Linked DNA regions of Chroococcidiopsis sp. TS-821. The protein of the gene in region 2 binds, or shares a complex with, the protein of the main gene of each other region. Links are inferred from orthologs where the notes say so. Each region holds a gene or a part of one and is shown on either strand. Other genes may lie near its edges.

Region 1 (5,106 bases), on a different replicon or contig from region 2:
CAATCTCCAATCGGAATTAAGGCTATAAATTCACTTAGTCAAGCTACTAGACACAGTTAGATCACCTACTAAAGTAACAAGGGTTTGGTATACATTTTGGTATCTCCCTGCTAAAAAGTTGCATATGCGATTTGCTCCTTTTAAAAAATCCTTACGAAGTATCAAGCAGGAATCGCTCCATCGCGCTCCCCATCGAGTTGGACAGTGGTTCAAATGGTTAGCTCCTGGGATATTTGTCAAACGCTGGTTACTGTTAAGCGCTGGCGGAGTGGTGTTAGTTGGCTTAGGTTTGGCAATCTGGGTCAAATTAACGCCAATTTTTCATGCATTGCAATTAATCCAGGACATTGTCGGCACGATCGCGAATTTTGTTCCTAATTATATTAGCGGTCCTTTGGTATTGCTTCTGGGCGCATTGTTGATCTTCTGGGGACAAACCCGCACCGTCGGCTCAATTACTGAGGTATTACGACCAGAAGGTGGCGATGAAGAACTGATCGATGTACTCTTAACACACCGCCGCTTGCATCGCGGACCTAAAATTGTCGCCATTGGCGGTGGGACAGGTTTATCAACGTTGCTGCGCGGACTCAAGGCGTATAGCGCGAACATCACTGCCATTGTCACTGTAGCAGACGATGGCGGGTCTTCAGGACGGCTGCGGCGCGAAATAGGGGTTCTTCCCCCAGGCGATATTCGCAACTGTTTAGCCGCCCTCGCCTCCGAGGAAAAATTATTGACTGAGCTTTTTCAGTACCGCTTCCGAGCTGGTGATGGTTTAGTTGGGCATAGTTTTGGGAATTTATTCCTCACCGCAATGAGTGAAATTACTGGTGATTTAGAACGGGCGATCGCCGCAAGTTCGCAAGTTCTCGCAATTCGCGGACAAGTTTTTCCCGCAACGCTCAGTGATGTGCGCTTGTGGGCAGAATTAGCTGATGGTCGTCGTATTGAAGGTGAATCTAATATTACCAAAGCAGGCGGCTGTATCCTCAAAATCGGCTGTACTCCCGCCGAACCTCCCGCACTACCCAAAGCACTACAAGCGATTCATGAAGCTGACTACATTATCATTGGTCCTGGAAGTCTCTATACAAGCGTTATTCCGAATTTACTAGTACCAGAAATTGCCAACGCGATCGCCGCCCGCTGTAAAGGAGGTAAAACCCCGCCAATTCCTTGTATCTACGTTTGTAACGTCATGACACAACCAGGTGAAACCCAAGGTTATACTGTCTCGGATCATATTCGCGCGATCGACGCTGCGTGCGGACAAAAATTATTTAGTGCTGTCCTGGTTCATCGACGAACTCCCTCAGAAAAAAGCCTGAGGCGCTATGCACAAGAAAATTCGCATCCTGTATTTCTAGATCGCGAAGTTGTTGCTCGCTTAGGACGACGGATTATTTTAGCCAACGTGATCGATGAAGATGAAGAAACTGGACTAGTGCGGCATAATCCTCGGGCATTAGCACAAGTGCTCTTACGCTGGTATGGTCGCGCTCGCACATAAGTAAGATTATTTTCTAGGATGTCTTGGACAAACTAATACAGTCGCGCTTCTTGCCAAAGTAAGTGTAATTTTATTCTTTTAAAAATTTCTACAATTACTTTGCATGTATCTATGCAGTTCAAATTGCTGGTAATCTCAGTATAATATGACATGCGCTGAATAAAAAATCCATTTTATATTTCTCAAATTGTAATAGCGATTTTTGATTTGTTTGATGAAAAATTATTATTTTTGTTCTAGCTTCCTAGTCATAGAAAATTTTATAACGAAAACTTCGTACGCACAATGGCTCGGCTACTACGCTCCTTCATAGTTAGTAAGAAATTAGAGGATAGCTGCAGCTTAATATTTCTAAGTTATTCATCGCAATTTACTTTTAAGAATGCCATTCAACTTTTGCAAACGTTGAGAATTATAGTTCATTTAAAGTGAGCGATTGTTAAAAATTATAACTTAAAAATTACTTTTCTATTTAACAGATTTAAGTACACTTACTAAAGACGAATTAATTATTTTTAAAAGGTTTGCCCTCTCAATTTCATAAAAATCATATTAAATCAGTTACACTATATTCAGTAATATTTAAAATGAGTTTTTTACAGTTAACTCAAAGAATAATAGCTTTATTTTAGGAAGTTAACTTGCAGAGGCAGATCAATAAATTATGATTTCAAACTGTTAGCTCAAGACTCAGATTTAGATTATGAATAAAAGACAAATTCGTACTTTGCTTGTAGATCCACAAGCAACGCTGCGCTTAGGTAAATTTTTAGGGCAAACTTTGAATGCAGGTAGTGTGTTGTTATTACAAGGGGATTTAGGAAGTGGTAAAACTACATTAGTTCAAGGAATTGGTAGCGGGCTAGGAATTAAGGAGCAAATTGTTAGCCCTACATTTACTTTAATCAATGAGTATAGAGAAGGGCGCTTGCCACTTTATCACTTAGATCTATATCGTTTAGAACCAGAGTCAGTTGCTGCATTATACCCAGAAGCTTACTGGGAAGGTATCGATGTAGAGTTAGGTATTACAGCAATTGAATGGGCAGAACGCTTGCCATATCTACCATCGAGTTATATTAATATCCGCTTTAGCCACCATAACACTCATGGTCGTCAAGTAGACGTATCTGCGGTAGGCATTCAACTCGATTTTTTAGAAAATTTCACAACCTGAAGCAATGTTTTCCTTGCGTTTGCGATCGATAATTCTGTACTAAATATTAGTTATTTCTGTCTTTTGATAGATACAAATAATTTACTTTCAATGTAAAGAAAGCTGCTCAATCTATCTATAATAAAGTTTTTGTAAAGTTATATTTAGGTTGTTGCTCTTACCTTTGAAAGTAGTTTAAAAGGAATATATAGGTAGAATTTATATTTCTATCTCTTATACATACTTTTACAAGTTAACCAAGGGATTTTGACTGATATATTATTAGTCTGAAATACCTAGGCTTTATGACCTTGTATATCGCTCATTAAACAGTGATTAGCGATGAAGTTCACGCATAGCACTTATACTCTTATACCTTCACTCAGGGTACAGATTTCCTTGTTTTATTGAATAAAACTAAGGCAAAATTACTGAACTGAGCGTAACTTTACTGTATTAACTTACCAGCCTATCTAAATTAACATAATGGAAAGGAGATGTTACTACTAATCTATCTAGCTAGTTAGATCTGCATCAGACCCAATTTTAGTCATACTTCTATCAATATATTTTCCATTTCACGCTTTTTAAAGTTATAAAAAAGCGCAAATTCTAACTTACTTCTTTTGAGGTAAATCTATATGGTGTAGCTATACATCTGTCTATTTTACCTCTGATTTTAGATTTTGCTCTCTTTAGCTACTAACAACCTAACAATTCTTCACCCTTGCCAACAGCTTTTAACTTCGCTATCTATAACCTGCTGTTCATTCTATAGCAACGATGCATATGGTCATCTAGTTTGATAGATGATCCCCAAACCGAACTCTTGCTCAGAGAAATCATTCTCTGCACCAAGTACTCTCTCATTTCTATCACCACATAGAGCTGCTGTCAAGTTCAGCAGAAGGGGGTGCATGTGCGACTTCATAAACGGCTAAAAATACTATTATGTTTTGGCATAGCGACACTCGTTTTTAGTTTTACGACTAAAGTTAGTTTAAGTTTTACTAGTCAAGCTTCCACAATTAAGTTCCAAGAAGCCACCGCAAATGCTGGAATAGTGTCATCCCAAGACGAAACTCATGGTGTTGCTTGGTTAGATTACAACAGCGACGGTAAGCCCGATCTATGGATTACACCGCACGGCTACAGAAGCTCAGATCGTCCCAAAGGAGCAAAATTTCCTCGTCTTTATCTCAACATGGGTGGCGGTAAATTTAAAGATATTATTTCGCAAGTTTGGCCCAAAAGCGGTGTAACAGGCGATTCTCACGGTTCAGCCTGGGGTGATTTTGATAATGACGGCGATCCTGACTTATTTGTCGTCACAGGAGCGCAAGCTGGCTACGGTCAAGAAAACAATTTTTTCCTTGTCAATCATCAAGGAAAGCTACAGGAGCAAGCAACTAAGTGGGGTTTAAATTTCCCATTAGGAAGAGGTCGAGCCCCGCTATGGCTAGACTGGAACAAAGATGGACTTTTGGATGTTCTTCAGTTAAATGACATCCGACCTGACGGAAAAGCTCCTAGTACCTTGTTTAGAAGAATGACAAATGCTTTTCAAAATGCCAATGCACAAGTTGGCTTGCAAACAAACCAAGCCTCTGACTTTGCCCAACTTGCAGATGTGTCTGGCGATGGTAAGCAGGATATCGTCATTCAAAGTCCATCTAGATACCCGCAGAAGATCTACGATTCAACAACAATTCCTTTTCGAGATATAACTGGGAGATTACCTGCTCATCAGTTTGTTTCCGACGCTGTCATTGCTGACTTTAATAATGACACCTATCTAGATGTGTTTCTGCCCAGAAATCGTCTCATTCGCGTTCCTAGCGTACATCAAATAAATGCAAAGTTAGCCTTAGCAAAGTTACTAGCCTTCCAACGGGAGGTGGGAGTCAGTTTTAAGACAAGTGGGAATGTCAGCTTTGATTTCCGTACCACACCTGTTACAGAGATTGTCACAGAGATAGGTAGACCAGAAATCTTTATTGGTTCCCAAGGCAGACAACCAGGGAAGTTGGGATTTTCGTTATCGCCGCAAGATCCAACAGTGAGGGGAATTAAACCACACAAGGCTGGAGTTGATACTGGGTTATACATTGGTTATGAGCCAGCTACCCAAACTTGGACAGTACGACTTTCTTCTCCCAAATATAAATTAGTTCATTTAGTGATTGAAACACCTCAACCAATGTCTCACTTAACTCGCATTGGTTTTGGACCACTCGATCTCTCTCAATTTGACTTACCAGATGTTTTGCTTTTCTATGACCCTAAAACTAAACAGTATGTTAATCGCACGCAAGGCTCTGGAATTGGTAACCCACTCTTAGCACACTCGGTAGTTGCTGGAGATTTTGATAATGACATGGATGTCGATCTATATGTATTGCGGGGTTATGAATCTTACAGCTTACCAAGTGTTCTA
Region 2 (4,948 bases):
CGGTCAAGATTCTGCTGATGCGATCGCGCGTCGTCTGCAACGCGCTCAAGAGGAAATTAGTGCCGCGCATGAATTTGACGTTCAAATCGTCAATGACGATCTTGACAAAGCTGTAGATGCGATCGCCTCTACAGTATTTAGCTTTTGTGGTAACTCCAGTTGTTAGACAATCCAAATTCTGCAGCGTGCGCGACGCAATAAAAAACAAAAAGGCACAAAGTCCCCCAAAATTTTCCTTTGCGCCTTTATCAGTCTTTAATGAATGAGCAGAATGCAGTGTTACTTGAAAATGTTTTGAATTAACTCGATATTAGCAAGGATGAAGTAGGCAACAACAGCACCACCAACACCACCAATTAAGAAGCCACTCGCAAAAGTGTTCCAACCTTCAGTAGTGTCAAAAGTATCAGGAGGATTTGGCACAGTCACCGTAGCTACTGGTTTTGGTGGATCGGTTGCGGCATACAGCGATACCGCTAGAGTTGAAATGACAACCATACCTAAAGTTGCCAGCAATCCAGCAATATTCGCGACGTCAGTATCGCGTAATGGACCCAACTTAGCAAAAGGACCAAGCAGCCAATAGCCATGCGCCATTCCTACTTCTAGCCCGCGTCGTAACGGAGTGATCCCTGGGCGATATGCTGGCAGGTTATTGATAAACCACTTAACTAAAGAAGAGTTATTAATTGGCGTTTCCAGATTACCAATTTGAGGATCTCGTCTGGAAGGATAAACAACTTCCTGATTTCGCGGATCGCTAGGACGATTTTTAGATGCATCTATTGCTTGCGCCATATTTATGTCAGATCTCAATAAGGTAGTGGCACTATTTTATGGGAATAAACGACCTTAGTTTTCATACTTTGGTCTTAAATTTAGAAAAATTAATTAAGCAATGATGAGTCAAAAAAATGACAAAGACTCGCTCGAAACGAGCAAGCGCTATACCATTTTCATGTAAAGATATAGCGCCTTGGCAACTGAAAAGTGAATTCTTTAAAAAGCAACTCAGAATCTACAGGCAATAGATAGAGTTTTAGACTTTAAAAAGTAGTGTTCGTCTCGTAAGTCTTGTAAAAACTTTTTTGAAGAGACAAACACTTTGATATTAGCCATACTAATTTATGGCAGCGGGTGGAAAAGAAGATCGGGATACAGATAATTAAAGACAATTAACAGAACCGCAGTAAAACTTAGCCAGGCAAAAAGTAATACTGGTCCTAAAGAAAGATAGCGTAGCAAATAATTTTGGTTGTCGCCTTTCTTTTGCATGAACTCAGTCTCCAAAAACAAATTAATTCAAATCAAACTAGCGTGGAGAAACTGGAATTTCGTCATCTTTAGCAACTAATTCCCCAGAAAGCAATTCTTTAACAGCTGCGAGTGGCCAAGTGAAGCCAGATAGCATGAGTGGCAGCGCTGTTGGTACGTCAATAATGACTTCTCGCAGTTCTGTATTGTCGCGCTTCTTAATTTCTTGGAGATAGGCACGTCCTACCCAGCCAATCCAACCAGCAATATAGAGAAAAAGAATGCTAGGAATCAGGAAGTCACCCGCATGATTGAGACGACCATCTACAATTAAGTGAGGTAAACCCTCTGGACCGCATAATTCTTGCGCATAACGCTCAAAGCGCTTTTGACCTGAATTAGGATCGGCAGTCGTATTTCGGGCAGAAGCAGCTCTTTGAATAAATTCTGGAGATTCACTACAAGGCACAAGCCCTGCACCAACGGCTAACGCCTGCGGCGCAAAACTAAACCATAAACTGATGACAAGGACTAGAGCAAACAATCGTCGCATGGAATTGTTTCCCTTTATTACAAAACCTAAATTTTGTTGTACGATAAACAGCTTGAACAAGCGTTCGCAAGCTCATATGGAAGCAATCATACTCTTGCGTGTGAACCTAGTAAAGTTTGCGGTGAATAAAGTTTAAGCTACTTAATATAGTCGGATAAATTCGCTTGTCACTATTTAGATATTGATTCGTACTTAAAATGCCCGTTTCAGAATTATGTCAACTGTTTTAGCGATAGAAACTAGCTGCGACGAAACAGCAGTTGCGATTGTTAAAAATCGTCAAGTTTATAGTAGTATTATTAACTCACAAATTGCGATTCACCGCCAATATGGTGGAGTTGTTCCAGAAGTCGCTTCGCGCCAGCATTTAGAGATTATTAATCATGGAATTGAGCTGGCTTTGACGCAGGCAAATCTCGCGTGGCAAGACATCGATGGCATTGCTGCGACTTGTGCACCAGGGCTTGTCGGAGCTTTATTAGTAGGAGTCACTGCCGCAAAAACGCTAGCGATCGTGCAGCAAAAACCATTTATCGGCGTGCATCACCTCGAAGGTCACATTTACGCAAATTATTTGAGCGAACCGAGTTTAGAGCCGCCATTTTTGAGTTTGCTCGTTTCTGGCGGTCATACGAGCTTAATTTATGTCAAAGATTGTGGCGCGTACGAGACTTTAGGCGAAACCCGCGATGATGCAGCAGGAGAAGCTTTTGATAAAGTAGCGCGATTACTCAAACTCGGTTATCCTGGCGGTCCAGTCATAGATAAACTAGCGCAATCAGGCAACGCGCAAGCTTTTGCTTTACCGGAAGGCAACGTTTCGCAACCAAATGGCGGGTATCATCCGTATGATTCCAGCTTTAGTGGGTTAAAAACTGCTGTTTTGCGGCTAGTACAGCAACTCGAAAAAGAAACACAACTACCAGTCGAAGACGTCGCCGCCAGTTTTCAAGCGAGTGTTGCGCGATCGCTCACCAAACGCGCGATCGCCTGTGCGCGAGATTACGGTCTGAACACCATAGCTGTTGGTGGTGGCGTTGCGGCAAATAGCGGTTTAAGACATCATCTAACAACTGCGGCGAGGGAGCACAACTTGCGCGTTTTATTTCCTCCACTCAAATTTTGCACCGATAATGCAGCGATGATTGGTTGCGCAGCGGCAGATCACCTCGACCGCGGTCACACTTCCCCGCTCGCGCTTGGCGTTCAATCTCGCTTAGCGCTGACTGATGTGATGCAGTTATATCAACAGAGAAACTAAGAGCGGGTCGCTAGTGACTTGTGGGATAGGAGAGAAATAACCCACTTCCTTGCCTACTCTCTGCGTTCCTTAACTGTAGCTGTGCTGCGCTAAAAGCAGGCGAATTTGATTAGCAACAGTTTGCGGGTGTTCGATCATTGCTAAATGTCCGCAATGAGGAATTTCTAGGACATTATTGCCACAAGCTTCAAATAGCGGATGAAAGCTTGCTAAATGCCGGACATACTTAGGTTCCATTATTTGATCTTTGTCGCCCGTAATAAAATACACGGGTTGCTGAAGTTGAGAGACAATTTTTGGCAAAAGATTTATTTCCGTTTCAGTTGTCGAATCCAAAAGAGTTCCCAAGGCAGCTTCCGGATGGGCAACAACAAAATCAATCAGCCGCTGACGCCCCCAAGCAGGTGCGATCGCCTGCGCCACGTTAGCGCGTGTAAAGAGTAAATCTAGCAGTGGTAAATAGCACAACCAACGCGGACGATATTTAATTAATCTTGAGCCCCAGCTACGAAACTGCTCAAAAGCCTCTTTGAGATAAATACCGCCGCCCGCATTAATACAGATAACTCCCTTAACGCGGTCAGGCATTTGCTCGGCTGCCCACAACGCAATACTACCACCCAACGAATGACCAATGAGCCAAGTACTTGTAATATTGAGTTTTTCTAAGAGAATCATTAAATCTTGCGCATAAGCAGCAGCAGTGTAGCGCGATGCAGAATGTTGTTGAACCGCCGCAGCGCCTACCGAAGCAGGAACCAAACTCGAAACATTCTTTGAGGATGGCAACTCGCGGTTTCCTTGACTCAATTGAGACTGACCAAAACCACGCAGATCGTAGGCAAGACACTGGAAGTCTGGAGACAACTGTTTGATAATAGGCTGCCAGTATCCACGGCTTAATAGCCAACCGTGGATAAAGACTAAAGCATGAGCACCTGCAGTGGGAGTCGTTAGCTCGTAGGCGTGGGGGACTCCTAGAATTTCAATGGTTGCCATGCTTATATCCTATCCTGAACGTTCCTCACTCAACTTGAGATTTCGATAAAAAAGAGTTGTCGATTTGATATAGCTTTCCTAATTTTTCACAAACTTAGCGATGAAAGGATGTTGCGCGCGAAACCTCTCCTAAACTGAATTCAGCTTTTTAGTGAAAAATGCTACATTTGGGAATAGCTAGTTTGTGACACAATACATGGATTCTGCTGAACTCGCTTAGGCACACTTGTATTCACCAGTAATCGCGCTGAATGAATGAATTTGAGAGTACCACACAAGTGAGTTAACACAATAAATCGTAAAGTGTCAGACTAGTTTATGCACTCGTAATCATAATTTATCTACCCGAACCACGCTGGCATGGGTTTTTGGAAAAGCTGGTTTAGCGGTTCTGAGTTAACCGCAGGCACCAAAACGACCGTAAATGAGGAGTACGCAATTGAAATGGCAAATGGCTCCTCTTCAAGTAGCGATCGCCTAGAAAAATCAGGCGAAGGCGATCGCATAGTTTTTAGTAGCGAACGTGAAATTGACTTGTACGAACTAGAAGAACTATGTGACGCGGTAGGTTGGTCGCGTCGTCCGTTGCGCAAGGTAAAAAAAGCCATACAGCATAGTTTCTTGGTTGCGTCAATGTGGGAAGTTCGCGGAACTCAACGAAGACTCATCGGTTTTGCGCGGGCGACTTCAGACCATGCCTTTAATGCAACGATATGGGACGTTGTTGTACACCCTTCCTTTCAAGGTAAAGGTTTGGGTAAGGCATTAATGAAATACATGATTAAAAAACTGAGAAGTGAAGACATCAGCAATATCACATTATTTGCCGACCCTCATGTTGTGGATTTTTACCGAGGTTTAGGTTTCATGTCCGATCCTGA

What was found.
Region 1: the proteins of tsaD (region 2) and tsaE are in contact, whole or in part, in a crystal structure (PDB 6N9A), measured with the Thermotoga maritima proteins. The link is inferred for Chroococcidiopsis sp. TS-821 from one-to-one orthologs. Residues at the interface, in WP_004082750.1 of Thermotoga maritima: Cys10, Asp11, Arg49, His50, Leu82, Gly84, Gly135, Gly136, Glu154, Thr155, Leu156, Asp157, Asp158, Ser159, Glu162, Asp165, Lys166, Arg169, Leu170, Tyr175, Lys213, Thr214, Leu217, Tyr218, Gln221, Arg222, Asn324; in WP_004082108.1 of Thermotoga maritima: Leu37, Gly38, Lys46, Lys57, Val59, Lys60, Ser61, Thr63, Phe64, Thr65, Leu66, Met67, Val69, Pro71, Tyr82, Arg83, Leu84, Asp86, Asp88, Phe89, Asp93, Ile128, Asp130, Glu131, Arg134.

The regions. Positions count from the first base shown.
Region 1 is NZ_MVDI01000001.1:1,575,023-1,580,128, forward strand. Bases 964-3,953 are described here. They hold tsaE (tRNA (adenosine(37)-N6)-threonylcarbamoyltransferase complex ATPase subunit type 1 TsaE), read left to right. Parts: upstream 964-2,216; coding sequence 2,217-2,690; downstream 2,691-3,953. Other genes in these bases: yvcK (gluconeogenesis factor YvcK family protein), read left to right, coding at 964-1,513; B1A85_RS07155 (CRTAC1 family protein), read left to right, coding at 3,589-3,953. Outside these bases: more of yvcK, read left to right, coding at 125-963; more of B1A85_RS07155, read left to right, coding at 3,954-5,106. UniProt on the Escherichia coli protein: Required for the formation of a threonylcarbamoyl group on adenosine at position 37 (t(6)A37) in tRNAs that read codons beginning with adenine.
Region 2 is NZ_MVDI01000002.1:563,294-568,241, forward strand. What follows is about bases 1,213-4,044. They hold tsaD (tRNA (adenosine(37)-N6)-threonylcarbamoyltransferase complex transferase subunit TsaD), read left to right. Parts: upstream 1,213-2,021; coding sequence 2,022-3,068; downstream 3,069-4,044. Other genes in these bases: B1A85_RS10190 (Photosystem I reaction center subunit IX), read right to left, coding at 1,213-1,275; B1A85_RS10195 (Photosystem I reaction center subunit III), read right to left, coding at 1,313-1,807; B1A85_RS10205 (alpha/beta fold hydrolase), read right to left, coding at 3,138-4,044. Outside these bases: gmk (guanylate kinase), read left to right, coding at 1-166; B1A85_RS10185 (photosystem I reaction center subunit XI), read right to left, coding at 280-798; more of B1A85_RS10190, read right to left, coding at 1,126-1,212; more of B1A85_RS10205, read right to left, coding at 4,045-4,067; B1A85_RS10210 (GNAT family N-acetyltransferase), read left to right, coding at 4,428-4,948.